Regions from separate parts of the Microbispora sp. NBC_01389 genome, predicted to be linked through region 3. Evidence: predicted binding sites of a transcription regulator. Region 3 holds the regulator's gene; each other region holds the start of a gene.

Region 1 (4,713 bases), 3.1 Mb from region 3:
CAGGCTGCGGTTCCACGACCGGCTTTTGCAGCGGATCAGGGGGCCCGTCACGGTGGCGTACGTGGTGACGATGGCACTGCCGTTCGTCTACGGCATCTGGCTGATGCCGCACCCGCGCACGGCGGGATCGGCCGCGGTGCTGCTCGCGCTGTCGGTGCTCGCCGGTCTGCCCGTGCTGTACGGCGGGCTCCTCCTGATGAGGGACGCGCTCGCGGGTGCCCCGCTCACGAGGGACCGATGACTGCGCACCCGCGTCACGAGCTCGACGAGATCATCCACGCCCCCGTGCGGCTGTCGATCGTGGCGGCGCTGGCCGCCGCCGAGAAGGCCGACTTCCGGTTCCTCCGCGACACGATCGAAGTCAGCGACTCACTGCTCAGCAAGCACGTCCTCACGCTCGAAGAAGCCGGCTACGTCCGGGTGGAGAAGGCCTTCGTCGGCAAGCGGGGGCGCACGTGGCTCTCGCTGACCGAGCGGGGGCGCGCGGCGTTCGAGAACTACCTGGACGTGCTGCGGCGAATCATGGAGGCGACCCCCCGTGCTTGAAATCGACGGACTGCGCAAACGCTACGGAGACAAGACCGCCCTCGACGGGGTGGGCTTCACCGTACGGCCCGGTGAGATGTTCGGCTTCGTCGGCGCCAACGGCGCGGGCAAGACGACGACCATGCGCATCGTGATGGGCGTGCTCGGCGCCGACTCCGGAGAGGTGCGGCTCGACGGGCGTCCTCTGGGATACGACGATCGCCGCGCGTTCGGCTACATGCCGGAGGAGCGCGGCCTCTACCAGAAGATGAAGGTCGCCGAGCAGATCGAGTACTTCGGCCGGCTCCACGGGCTCGCCCCGGCCGCCGCGCGCACGGCCACCGACGCACTGCTCGAACGGCTCGGCCTGGCCGGGCGGCGCGACGACGCCGTCGAGGCGCTGTCGCTCGGCAACCAGCAGCGCGTGCAACTCGCGGTCGCGCTCGTCCACGAGCCGACGGTGCTGATCCTCGACGAGCCGTTCTCCGGCCTCGACCCGCTGGCGGTCGACGCGCTGGCGGAGGTGCTCAAGGACCGCGCCGCCGGGGGCGTGCCGGTCATCTTCTCCAGCCACCAGCTGGATCTGGTCGAACGGCTCTGCGACTCGGTCGGCATCATCTCCGCGGGCCGGATGGTCGCGTACGGCCCGGTCGCCGAACTCCGGGAGCGGGAGGGCCGCGGGGTGCTGCGCGTCGTGGTCCGGGACGCCGCGCCCGGCTGGGCCGACGGTCTTCCCGGCACGGTCGTCCGCGAGGGCGACCGCGATGTCCTGCTCTGCGAGGAGGGCGACGACCAGGCCGTCCTCCGTACGGCGATGAGCGCGGGGACGGTCGAGCACTTCGGGCGGCGGCAGCCGACCCTCACCGAGATCTTCAGGGAGGCGGTGGCATGAACGGCCTGGTGCTGGTGGCCCAGCGGGAGGTCCGCACGCGGATCCGTACGAAGTCCTTCCTGATCAGCCTGGCGATCAGCGCGATCCTGGTGGCCGCGCTGGCGTTTCTGCCGAAGGCGCTCGGCGGCGACGGCACCTTCGACGTCGGCGTGGTGGGCGCCGCCCCCGCCCCCGTCGCCCAGCTCTCCTACTCGCGGTATCCGGACGAGGCGGCCGCGCGGAAGGCGGTGATCGGCGGGGACGTCGACGCGGCCCTGATCGGCGGGGACAGGGTCGTCGCGAACGGCGAGCTCGACCAGCGGCTGGGGCTGATCCTCGAAAGCGTCCACCGGGACGAGCAGATCAAGGCGGCCGGGGTCACGGTCACGCCGCTGCGGGTGGAGTCGGTCGGCGCCGACGCGCGCTACCAGGGAGTGCGCACCGGCATCGCCACCCTGCTCGTGATGGTGCTGTTCTTCCTGTTCATCTACTCCTCGATGTACGTCGCGATGGGCGTGGTGGAGGAGAAGGGCAGCCGGATCGTGGAGATCCTGCTGACCTCGGTGCGCCCGTGGCAGCTGCTGGGCGGCAAGATCGTCGGGCTGGGCGTCCTGGGGCTGGTCAACCTCGCCGTGGTCGTCGCCGCCGGACTGGCCGCGTCGGTCGCGACCGGCTTCGCGGCCGACCTCCCACCGGGAATGGGCGGGATCGTCGTCAGCGCGCTCGTCTGGTTCGTGCTGGGCTACGCGTTCTTCGCCGTGCTCGCCGCCACCTTCGGCTCGCTGGTGTCGAGACAGGAGGAGCTGAACACGGTGCTGACGCCGATGACCACGCTCATGATGCTGACCTATGTGACGGCCTACTTCGCCGCCGTCCAGCCCACCGGCACGGTCGCGCGCGTCCTGTCGCTCGTGCCGCCGTTCTCGTCCATGGTCATGCCCGTGCGCACGGCGGCCACCGGCGTGCCGCTGGGAGAGATCCTCCTCGCCGTGGCGCTCATGATCGCGGCCGTCGTGGGCGTGCTGCTGTTCGCCGCCCGGGTGTACCAGCGCGCGGTGCTCCGTACGGGCGCCCGGGTCAGACTGGGCGAGGTCCTGCGCTGAGTGCGTACGGGACCGGGCTCGGCGGGTTTCCGCCGGGTTCCGGTGGGGCTCCGGGGGAGATCCCGGCGGGTCAGAGTGGCCGGGTGAGCGTCGCGGTGATCAGCTCGGCCGCGCGCCCGGGATCGTCGGCGCTCTCCTGCCCGCCCGGAGCCCACAGGAACATCCAGCCCTCCCCGGCCGGAATCGCGAAGACGATCGTCTGCCTGCCGGTCTCCGGGTGCCATACGGAGAGGACGGGGGTGTCCCCGCCGATCACCCGGGCGCCGAGGCCGTGGCCGGGAAGCCGGGCGGCGAGTGCCTCCAGGTAGGCCAGGCGCTGCCTGCCGTAGTCGCCGGTGCCCGTCACGAGGCCCCCTTCGCGGGAGATCCAGCTTTGTTACAAGGATCGTCGCAGGTCAACGGGACGACAACCATGAACGGGTAACGCCCGGGAATGTAACGGCGGCGGGAACTCCGGCCGGTTTCCCGATGTCGGCGGCGGTTCCTCATGTGATCGAACAGTCGTTCGGCTATATTGGTCTGGTCGCCCACGGGGTGTGCGCCGCGCGCGGCGCCCGGACGCGGCGGACCGCCGCACCCACCCTCCGGGCGGTGTGCGGGAAGCTCAGGAAATTGTCGGTCGCACCCCGTAGCTTTTCGGTGACCGAGCAGACGACCACCCTCCAGGGGGCATCCAATGGCAATCAACGACCGCGAGAAGGCCCTTGAGACCGCCCTCGCGCAAATCGAGCGGCAGTTCGGCAAGGGCAGCGTCATGCGCCTCGGAGACGACGCGCGCGCCCCGATCGAGGTCATCCCCACCGGCGCCATCGCTCTCGACGTGGCTCTCGGCATCGGTGGCTTCCCCCGGGGCCGGATCGTGGAGGTGTACGGCCCGGAGTCCTCCGGTAAGACGACGGTCGCCCTGCACGCCGTGGCCAACGCCCAGCGGGGCGGCGGCATCGCCGCCTTCATCGACGCCGAGCACGCCCTCGACCCCGAGTACGCGAAGAAGCTGGGCGTCGACGTCGACGCGCTGCTCGTCTCCCAGCCGGACACCGGTGAGCAGGCCCTCGAGATCGCCGACATGCTGATCCGCTCCGGCGCCGTCGACATCATCGTGATCGACTCCGTGGCGGCCCTCGTGCCGAAGGCGGAGATCGAGGGCGAGATGGGCGACAGCCACGTCGGCCTCCAGGCCCGCCTCATGTCGCAGGCGCTGCGCAAGATCGCCGGCGCCCTGAACCAGACCCGGACCACCGCCATCTTCATCAACCAGCTCCGCGAGAAGATCGGCGTCATGTTCGGGAGTCCCGAGACCACCACGGGTGGGAAGGCGCTGAAGTTCTACGCGTCGGTGCGGCTGGACGTGCGCCGGATCGAGACGCTCAAGGACGGCACCGAGCCGGTCGGCAACCGGACCCGGGTGAAGGTCGTCAAGAACAAGATGGCCCCGCCGTTCCGCCAGGCCGACTTCGACATCCTCTACGGCATGGGCATCTCCCGTGAGGGCGGCCTGATCGACATGGGTGTCGAGCACGGGTTCGTGCGGAAGGCGGGCGCCTGGTACACGTACGAGGGCGACCAGCTCGGGCAGGGCAAGGAGAACGCCCGCAACTTCCTGAAGAACAACCCCGACATCGCCAACGAGATCGAGAAGAAGATCAAGGAGAAGCTGGGGGTCGGGCCCAAGCTCGACACGCCGACCGAAGCGCCCGCCGCTCCGGCCGCCGCGCCCGCGCCCACGGCGGGCCGGGCGACCGCGTCCGCGTCGGGCCGGGGCAGCAAGGCGGCCGCCGCGCCCAAGCCGGGTGACGTCTGAGCGCAGGCATGAGGCGCGACGAGCACCCCGGCCCGGATGACGAGGGCCCGGACGACGAGTTCGGGCCGGGGGACTGGAACTCGGGACCCTGGGGGCCGGTCGGGGAGCCGGCCGGTTCGGCTGGCTCGGCCGATGACGCGTCCGCGACGATCGGCGCCCTGCGGGCGCAGATCCGCAGGCGTGAACGGCGAGCCCCGGACGGTGTCGGCGGCTCCGGCAGTTCTGGCGATGCTGACAGCTCCGGCGACGTTGCCGGCTCCGCCGGCCCCGGTGGGTTCGACCTCTGGGACCGGGACGACACGGGCCGGGCCGCCGCCGGGTCCGGGCGCCGGCGTCAGGGGCGCGGCAGGAAGCGGGAGAACCGCAGAGCGCAGGACGCCGACCGGGAAGACCAGGGAGCCTGGGAAGCTCGC
Region 2 (4,713 bases), 190 kb from region 3:
TAGTCGGCTGCGGTCGCACCGCCCATCTTCTCTCCCTTGATCCCACCGGTCGTCGTACTCTAACGGGATCATGCGCGGTGCGGCTGAGGAGCCGGGCTCCGGGCGGTTCGGTCCGGTGGCCGCAGGGTGGCTGCCGGTCCGAAGAGGCGGTCGAGGTGGTAGCCGACGATCGCGGCGGCGTCCTCGTGGCTGCGTTGTCGGCTGAGGACGCTGGAGGTCAGGCCGTTGGCGAGGGCCAGAAGGGCGGCGACCTCCGTGCGCGGGTCGCGGTCAGGGGTGATGTCCCCGGCCTGCTGCGCGGTGGTGAGCCGGGTGGTGAGGAAGTCTTCCAGCGCGTTGGGCAGCGTGAGCCCGGTCGCGGCGAGGGCCGGGTCGGTGAGGGCGGCGGTGTAGTAGGCGGTCCAGGCCAGGGAGTCCAGCCGGCTCTGCTCGTCGGAGGGAAGGATCGCGCCGAGCACGGCGGCGAAGAGATCTCGCGTGGACGGCCCGCCCGTGGTGGCCGCGGCCCGCTGCCGGACCCGGCGGTCCATGCGGGCGCCCAGCTCGGCGAGGCCGGAGTCGAGCAGGGCCTGCTTGTTCGTGAAGTAGTACTGGACGACGCGCAGCGAGACACCGGCCTCGGCGGCGATCTCACGCATCGACACGGCCCGCAGGCCGCGGGTGCCGGCGATGCGCAGCAGGGCCTCGGTCAACCGCCGCCGCCGCTCGTCGTGGTCCACCTGTTTCGGCATGCCGTTTTCCTAGCCCCCGTCCGTGCCGTGCTTCGGCGTCGCGTTCTCGGCCCGGACATGGCCGGGGAAGGCGAGGATCCGCTCGACGACCAGGTCCGGCGCCTCGACGGGCAGCGCGTGCCCGGTGCCGGGCACGATCTCCACCCGCCAGGACGGCGCGACGCCCGCCAGCCGCGCGGCCACCGCCTCCGCGTCGAGCAGCGCGCTGCGGGCGCCCAGAAGCACCTGCACGGGTACGGGCACCTCGCGTATCTGCTCGTCGGTGTAGGCGGGCGGGACGGGCATGCGACGGCGGAAGGACCAGCCGGCCCGCATCAGCTCCACCAGCCCATCCTCGCGCAGCACCCCGTTGTCCGCCACGCCGGCCATGCGGTGACGCAACGTGCGAGGAAGGACGGAGGCGACGCCCCGGCGAGGGCCCACCGGATGAACCGCCCGGGTAGCGGCGCGAAGCCGCCCGGGTCCACCAGTGTCAGCGCCGCGATCCGGCCGCCCCCGCCGCGCTGCTGTTCCACCGCGGTCCAGGCGCCGTACGAGGAGCCCACCACATGCGCGCGCTCGGCTCCGGCCGCGGCCAGGACGTCGGTGACCCAGCCGCCGACCTCGGCGCCGGTCGCGAGCGGCCGCGTCTGGACCGAGCGGCCGGGTTCGCCGAGCGGGTCGACGGCGAGGATCGGGCGCGTGCGCGCCAGCGGCTCGATGTAGCGGTACCAGGCCAGTGCGTTCCCGCCGGCGCCGGCCAGGAGGACCACGGGATCCCCCGTCGCGGGCCCGGCCCGGAGGATCCGCACACGGCCGGCGCGGGTCTCGATGTCGACGGCGTCCACCGGCACCGGCCACAGCTCGCCGAGCACCCGGTCATAGACGGCGTGGTACCTGTCACGCGCGGAGTCGCCGGTGAAGGCCGACGGCCGGTCGGGTGTACGCATCGTGCACCTCGTCCCCTCTGAATGGATACAGTCGTATCCTAACGCGGCTTTGGCAGAACCGGATGCCGGATGGGGGCGTCCTACGGGTGTGCGGACGTGGATTCGGGGCGTGACGGCGGCGCTGGCCGCGATGACGCTGGCGGCGTGCGGGTCGACTCTGCCCCGCGATCTCGAGACCTGGAACGAGGCCGACGCCATGGGTGGCGAACCCGCCGCGGAGGAGCGCCCGTCGCCCTCCTGCCTGGCGGGTTCGCCGACACCTCGGCCGGGCGGCGCGGAAGGCGGAGAGTGGCGGGGCGTGTACTACGACTACCGCGACCGTCTCACGGGCCTGGCCGTCACCCGAGAGAAGACCGTGTGGGCGGCCGGCACCCGGGTGCCCCACGCCTGCGGGCCCGAGGCGAGTGCGCCGCTGCTGCTGCGCGGGGACGGCGGGCGGTGGCGGGTGGTCGCGGCTCCACCGGTGACCGAGCCGCGTGCCGTGGCCGCCGCCTCCGACCGCGACGTGTGGCTGTTCGGGGACCGGACCGCCGCGCGCTGGAACGGGCGGAGGTGGACCACGGCACCCGGTCCGGGTGGGAAACCGGAGCGGGTGCACGCGGCGGCCCCCGGCGACGTCTGGGCAATCCTGAACGCCAACTTCCTGGACGGGGCCGGGGGAGCCGAGGAGCCCTGGAGCTCCCGGGCCGATCTGCGGCACTGGGACGGCGCCGCCTGGCGTACGGCACGGCCGCCGCTGGTCGCCAAGGACGTGGACGGCCTGCCCGGCGGCGAGGTCTGGGTGGCCGGTTCCAGCCGCGGCCGGGCGGCCGTCGCCCGGTGGAACGGCTGGTCCTGGAGCACGGTCCCGCTCCCCGCGGTTCCCGCGCTACACCGGAACCAGCTCTCCGAGCTCGTCGACCTCGCGGTGGACGAGTCGGGCCGGGTGGCGGCCGTCGGCTGGGTCGCGTGGGTCTGCGGCACCCAGGAAGAGGACGTGACTTTCTGCGGCCGCACGCTGCTTCTTCGGCGGGAGAACGGACGGTGGAGCTACACCCTGGCCCCCGAGCCCGAGCTCGACCCCCGCCTGCGGCTGGAGGCCGACGGCCGGGGCGGGTTCTGGCTGTTCTACGCGAAGAACGAGTGGAACACGGCGGTCGGTCACCTGTCGGGCGGCGAGTGGACACACAGGACGTTTCCGGCGGGCCCGCTCGGGCACACCCGGGTGGCGTCCGTCGTCAGGGAGCCGGGGACGGCGCGCGTCTGGGCGGTGGCGGCGGACGGTACCGAGCGTGAGGAGCCGCCCTACCGGGGGAGCGGGATCTGGATGGCCGGATGACCGGCCGGTGACCGCTGCTCGGGCGTGGAGCCTGGGTGTGGCGAACGCCTCCCGGAACGGACAGCCGAAGGCGTCGCGCCGACTTGCGTTCGGCCTCCTGTGAACGTATGTTCGAAGTAGCGGCGATTCTGCCCGAATCATCCGCCCGTCTTCCCCCGGGTGGCCACGAAGCCACAGGGAGAAGGAGTCTTGAGCAGACTTTACGGCGATCCGATCGAGGTGTGGGTGCGGGACGGGCAGCCTGTGCAGTTCGTCTGGCGTGACCGGCTCTACACCGTCCGCGAAATCCAGGATCACTGGGTGGTCGCCCGGGAATGGTGGAAGACCTCGGACGCCGATCCCGGGGAGCGGCGCTTCTGGCGGGTGGGGGCGGCGGCCGGCAGGGAGGTGGGGACCTATGAGCTGCGCTTTGACACCGCGAGCGACGGCTGGCTCCTCCTGAGGGCCTGGGATTGATGGGCCTGGGATCGATGAGCCAGGGGCCGATGGGAACGCTCCAGGGGCCGCCCTTCGCTCACCTGCACGTGGCGTCGGCCTTCTCGCTGCGGTACGGCACCGCGTTCCCCGGCGCCCTCGTCCGGCGGGCCGCCGAGCAGGGCGCGGACACGCTGGCGCTGACCGACCGCGACGGCCTCTACGGCGCGATCAAGCACGTCAGGGCGTGCCACGAGCGAGGCGTCCGCCCGATCGCCGGCGTGGACCTCGCTCTCGGCGCGGGCCCGCCGGCGCCGGGCCGGCGTGCCGTACGGAGGACGCCGGGCGAGCCGGCGCGGGTCGTCGTGCTCGCGCGCGCCGACGGCTGGGCCGCGCTGTGCCGTCTCGTCACCGCCGCGCACGCGGCGGGGGAGCGCGGCGAGCCGTACGTCACGCCCGGGATGATCGCCGAGCACGCGACCGGCCCGGACGGCGGGCCGTGCCTGACCGTGCTGCTCGGGCCCCGCTCCGGCTTCGGCCGCGCGGTGGCCGAGCGGCGCGACGACCAGGCCCGCGCCCTGCTGGCCGCCTGGCGCGCGGTGCTCCCCGATCTGGTCGTCGAGGTCTCCGACCTGTACGGCTACCGCGACGCGAACGTCGCCGCCCGCATGATCGGGCTGGCCGACTCGATGGGCGTGCCGGTCGTGCTGACCAACGCGGTCCGCTACCTGGACGCCGCCGACCACCAGGTGGGCAACGTGCTCGACGCGGCGCGCAAGCTCGTGCCCCTCGACGGGCGGCACCTCGACGACCCCACGGCCCACGCGTACCTGAAGGACGGCGCGGAGATGGCGCGGGTGGCCGCGCGGATCTGCGGCGGCGACCCCGGCCGGGCCGGGCGGCTGCTGTCCGAGACCCGCCGGGTGGCCGAGCGGTGCGTGCTCGACCCCGTCGAGATCGTGCCCATGCTCGAACCCGAACGGCCCCGGCTGCACCTGCCGGAGGTCGGCGAGGACCCGGTCCCCCTGCTGCGCCACCGGTGCGAGGAGGGGCTGGCCCGGCGGGGCCTGGACCGCTCGGCGGAGGCCCGCGACCGCCTGGCGGCCGAGCTTGGGATCATCGAGCGGAAGCGGCTGTCGGGATATTTCACCGCTGTCGTCGGCATCACCGACATGATCCGGGCGATGGGCGTGCGGTGCGCGATCCGCGGATCGGGAGCCGGCAGCCTGGTCAACTACCTGATCGGCGTCGGCGAGGTGAACCCGCTCGAACACGGCCTGCTGATGGAGCGCTTCCTGTCCGAGGGCCGTCCGGGCCTGCC
Region 3 (4,713 bases):
CACCTCCTCCAGCCACGTCTGGCCGTGCCGCCACGCGGCCACCGTGGCCTCCACTCCGAGGACGCTCGGCGCGCCGTAGATGTGGGCGGGCTGACGGCCGAGCGCGTCCCTGACGTCCCTGGCGCCCACATGGGCCACCGAGCAGTGCAGCCCGCCCATGTTGAACGCCTTGCTGGCGGAGGTCAGCGTGACCGTCCGCTCGGGCAGGATCGTGGCGAACGGGATGTGCCGGGCCGGGGCGTACGTCAGGTCGGCGTGGATCTCGTCCGCGATCACCAGCGTGCCGTGCCGGTCGGCGTACGCGGCGAGTTCCTCCAGCTCCTCCCGGGTGAACGACCGGCCCGACGGGTTCTGCGGGTTGACCAGCAGGAGCACGCGTACGGGCTCGGCGGGGACCTCGAACCGGCCCTCGGCCGTCAGCGGCATCGGCACGAGGCGGCGGCCCATCCCGGTGATGGTGACGAGGAAGGGGTCGTAGGCCGGGACGTGCAGCGCCACGGCGTCGCCGGGCTCCGTCATGAGGTGCAGCAGCACCTGGAGGGCCTGGTTGAGGTCGGTGTAGGACCGCACGTGCGCGGGATCGGCCCGCCAGCCGTACCTCGCCTCCATCCGCTCGGCGAACGCCTCGGCCAGCGGCCCGGCGGTCGGCTCGTCCAGCCACGCGGGATAGCCGAGATCCGTGGCCGCGCGTCGCGCGACGGCCTCCCGGACCGCCTCGGGCACCGGGAAGTCCATGTCGGCGACCCAGGCGGGGATGACACCGGGCGCGGCCAGGGCCCACTTGATCCCGTCACGGGTGCGGGCGGCCTCCAGGGAGAGCGAGTCGAGTTTCACGGGACTCACCCTAATCGCCGGATATCGGTCATCCGGAGGGCAGTCATGCCGGCGTCCCGCGGTGGGACGCCGGCACAGGGCCTGACTACAGCTTGCGCAGGACGGCCGTGACCTTGCCGAGCACGGTGGCCTCGTCGCCGGGGATCGGCTCGTAGTTCGGGTTGTGCGGCACCAGCCACACGTGCCCGTCCTTGCGCTTGAACGTCTTCACGGTGGCCTCGCCGTCGATCATCGCCGCGACGATGTCGCCGTTGTCGGCGACCGGCTGCTGCCGCACCACGACCCAGTCGCCGTCTGCGATGGCGGCCTCGATCATCGAGTCGCCGGAGACCTGGAGCAGGAACAGCGTGCCCTCGCCGACGAGCTGCTTGGGCAGCGCGAACACGTCCTCGATGCTCTGCTCGGCGAGAATGGGGCCACCGGCGGCGATGCGGCCGACCAGCGGCACGTACGCCGCGGTGGGCCGGTTGAAGCCGCTCTCCTCCTCGGCGGCGTCCGGGTCGACCCACAGGACCGGCTCGCCGGGGAGCCTGACCTCCAGCGCCCGGGGGCGGTGCGGGTCCCGGCGGAGGTAGCCCTTACGCTGGAGCGCCGTGAGCTGGTGCGACACGCTGGAGGTGCTGGTCAGCTGGACGGCCTCGCCGATCTCCCGCATGGACGGCGGATAGCCGCGCTGCTGGACCGAGTCGCGGATCACCTCGAGGATCTTCCGCTGCCTGGGGGTGAGGCCAAGCGAGTCGCGCCGACGAACCGCGAGGTCGCTGACGCCATTCGCCTGCTCACTTCGGTCACTCACGATGCCACCTCTCAATCCGTGTTCCTCATGTCGCACAGAGCGACCGTACCGCGATTCAAGATCACCGTCAAACAATTGTTCGATATCCAGCGAAATCGCCGATCTCGCCGTTCTCCTCATCGTACGGGAGTTCGATCGATCCCGTGTTCGATTTACCCGATCTTCTCGGCCGGTCGTTCGCCCGGCTCAGAAGGAATGGAGAAATCCGGGCGCGAAAACGCCGTACGGCCTATTCCCGCGTCCCGGGACAGGGGATGCGCCTGAGGCGCGTGGGACGACACGCCAGGCGAGCAGGAACTTCCCCCGCCACGCCCGGTTCGACTTGCGTTCAAGGACGGGCACTTCTACCGTTGGACCCCAACATCTAGTAGTCACAGCGGTGTAAGTTCACTACACCTTGTGTTCGGGATGTGCGTTCAGGGAGGCGATGAAGTGCACTGTCCGTTCTGTCGCCACCTGGACACACGGGTCGTGGACAGCCGCGCAGCCGAAGACGGGGCGGCCATCCGCCGCCGCCGCACCTGCCCCGAATGCGGGCGCAGGTTCACCACTCAGGAGACCGTGCTGCTCATGGTGAGCAAGCGCAGCGGGGTCACCGAGCCGTTCTCCCGGGAGAAGGTCGTCGCGGGCGTACGGCGGGCCTGTCAGGGACGCCCGGTCGGCGAGGACTCCCTCGCCCAGCTCGGGCAGCGCGTGGAGGAGACCATCCGGGCCACCGGCGCCGCGGAGATCGCCTCACACGAGGTGGGGCTGGCCATCCTTGGCCCGCTCCGCGACCTGGACGAGGTGGCGTACCTGCGGTTCGCGTCGGTCTACCGGAGCTTCGAGACGCTGGCGGACTTCGAAGCCGAGATCGAGCGGCTCAGGGCGGCCCACGGCGGCGGGGAGTAGCCGCCGGCCCCGGAAGCCGGCGCGGCGGGCGGGCGAGAAGCGAGCCGTGCGGCGTGACGACGAGGGTGTGACGAGCGTGGTCGGAAAGAGGGGCTCCACCGGGCCCCGGGAGGGGGAAGTCATGACGGAGACCGTTAGCGGCACGGCGGCGGGGGCGGGAGGCCGGGGAGCGAAGCGCCCGCGCAGGGGCCTGAAGATGAAGCGCATCTTCACAACCCCGGGTGTCCACCCGTACGACGAGGTCCGCTGGGAGCGGCGCGACGTCGTGATGACCAACTGGCGCGATGGCTCGGTCAACTTCGAGCAGCACGGCGTGGAGTTCCCCGCCTCCTGGTCGGTCAACGCGGCCAACATCGTGACCACCAAGTACTTCCGGGGCGCGGTGGGCACCGCGCAGCGCGAGTCGAGCCTGCGGCAGCTCGTCGACCGGGTGGTGGGCGTCTACACCAGGACCGGCGTCGAGAACGGCTACTTCGCCTCCGAGGAGGACGCGGAGATCTTCGACCACGAGCTCAAGCACGCGCTGATCCACCAGATCTTCAGCTTCAACTCCCCGGTCTGGTTCAACGTCGGCACCCGCTCCCCCCAGCAGGTGAGCGCCTGCCAGCCGTACGACGCCATGGTCAGCACCCCGGCGGGTCTTGTGCCGATTGGCGAGCTCGTCGAGGCGGACGCGGTCGGCGCCAAGGTCTACGACGCGCACGGGCTGACCAGAATCGTCGCCACCAAGGCGAACGGTGTCAAGGACGTGCTCCGGATCCACACGAAGGCCGGGTACACCCTCGACGTGACCGCCGACCACCTCGTCTGGAAGGCGACCGGCGAGGGGACGGGGCGCTTCGTCGAGGCCGGCACGCTGCGGCCGGACGACCAGCTCGAGTGGCACCGGCGTGCCGCCTACGGCGAGCGGGAGATCGACCACCACGAGGTGGCCGAGGCGGCGCTGGCGGGCTGGCTCCAGTCCGACGGGTTCGTCGGCCAGTACGAGGGGACGAACCGCTCCCTCACGATCGAGGCCATCACCGTCACCCCCGCCGAGCTGGCCTGGGTCACCAGGGCGCTGGACGAGGTCCTGCCGGGTGTCCACCGCAAGGAGCGCGCGGTGGAGACACAGGACGCCTCGCTGGACTGCCGCAGGACCCGCCTCTACGGGCGGGGGCTTGAGGAGTTCGTCGAGGCGTGGGGGCTGCGCGCGCGAGGGACCGACATGGAGGTCCCGGCCCGGCTCCGTACGGCGCCGCTGCCGGTCGTCGCCGCGTATCTGCGCAGCGTGTTCCAGGCCGAGGGCTTCGTCTCCATGCGGGAGCGGTCGGCCGTCGTCGAGGTCGACATGATCTCCGAGAAGCTGGTCCGGGGCATGCAGGCGCTGCTGCTGCGCTTCGGGATCTACGCCCGGGTGGGCTTCAAGAAGGACGCGCGCGAGGACCGGAAGGGCTGCTGGACCCTGCGCATCCAGTCCGCGGGCGACCGGCGCGCCTTCGCCGACGAGATCGGCTTCGTCGACCCGGTGAAGGCGGAGAAGCTGGAGCGCACGTTCGACCTTCCCGGGCTCCCCGCCCACGACACCAAGCGGCTCGAGATCGCGCGGATCGAGCACCTCGGTCCCATGGAGGTCTACGACATCCAGACCGAGAGCGGCGAGTACCTGTCCGGCAACCTGCGGGTCCACAACTGCTTCATCCTCGCGGTGGACGACACGATGGAGTCGATCCTCGACTGGTACAAGGAAGAGGGTGTGATCTTCAAGGGCGGCTCGGGCTCGGGGGTCAACCTCTCCCGGATCCGCTCGTCCAAGGAGCTGCTGTCCAGCGGCGGCACGGCGAGCGGCCCGGTCTCGTTCATGCGCGGCGCCGACGCGTCCGCCGGAACCATCAAGTCGGGCGGCGCCACCCGCAGGGCGGCGAAGATGGTCGTCCTCGACGTGGACCACCCCGACATCGTGGAGTTCATCGAGACCAAGGCGCGCGAGGAGGACAAGGTCCGCGCGCTGCGCGACGCCGGGTTCGACATGGACCTCGGCGGCAAGGACATCGTGTCCGTGCAGTACCAGAACGCCAACAACTCGGTCCGCGTCTCGGACGAGTTCATGCGCGCCGTGGAGGCCGGGTCGAACTTCGGCCTGCGGGCCCGGCTGACGGGCGAGGTCATCGAGGAGGTGGAGTCCCGGTCGCTGTTCCGCAAGATGGCGCAGG

What was found. The regulator LexA, encoded in region 3, represses DNA repair genes until DNA is damaged. The targets are predictions, from matches to a motif close to TCGAACANNTGTTCGA.
Region 1: the regulator LexA is predicted to act here: its motif matches at 2,993-3,008, upstream of recA (recombinase RecA).
Region 2: the regulator LexA is predicted to act here: its motif matches at 3,078-3,093, upstream of OG344_RS00530 (DUF6504 family protein).

Annotation. Positions count from the first base shown of each region.
Region 1 is NZ_CP109552.1:4,251,934-4,256,646, forward strand. Features, by position in the region: gene OG344_RS19150 (hypothetical protein) at 1-241, shown strand, start outside; gene OG344_RS19155 (transcriptional regulator) at 238-546, shown strand; gene OG344_RS19160 (ABC transporter ATP-binding protein) at 539-1,417, shown strand; gene OG344_RS19165 (ABC transporter permease) at 1,414-2,499, shown strand; gene OG344_RS19170 (hypothetical protein) at 2,570-2,845, opposite strand; gene recA (recombinase RecA) at 3,176-4,300, shown strand; gene OG344_RS19180 (regulatory protein RecX) at 4,309-4,713, shown strand, end outside.
Region 2 is NZ_CP109552.1:99,282-103,994, reverse strand. Features, by position in the region: gene OG344_RS00555 (hypothetical protein) at 1-26, opposite strand, end outside; gene OG344_RS00550 (TetR/AcrR family transcriptional regulator) at 69-731, opposite strand; gene OG344_RS00545 (alpha/beta fold hydrolase) at 741-1,100, opposite strand; gene OG344_RS00540 (alpha/beta fold hydrolase) at 1,046-1,660, opposite strand; gene OG344_RS00535 (hypothetical protein) at 1,770-2,978, shown strand; gene OG344_RS00530 (DUF6504 family protein) at 3,168-3,434, shown strand; gene OG344_RS00525 (DNA polymerase III subunit alpha) at 3,464-4,713, shown strand, end outside.
Region 3 is NZ_CP109552.1:7,373,085-7,377,797, reverse strand. Features, by position in the region: gene OG344_RS32525 (MalY/PatB family protein) at 1-834, opposite strand, end outside; gene lexA (transcriptional repressor LexA) at 920-1,633, opposite strand; gene nrdR (transcriptional regulator NrdR) at 2,063-2,521, shown strand; gene OG344_RS32510 (vitamin B12-dependent ribonucleotide reductase) at 2,643-4,713, shown strand, end outside.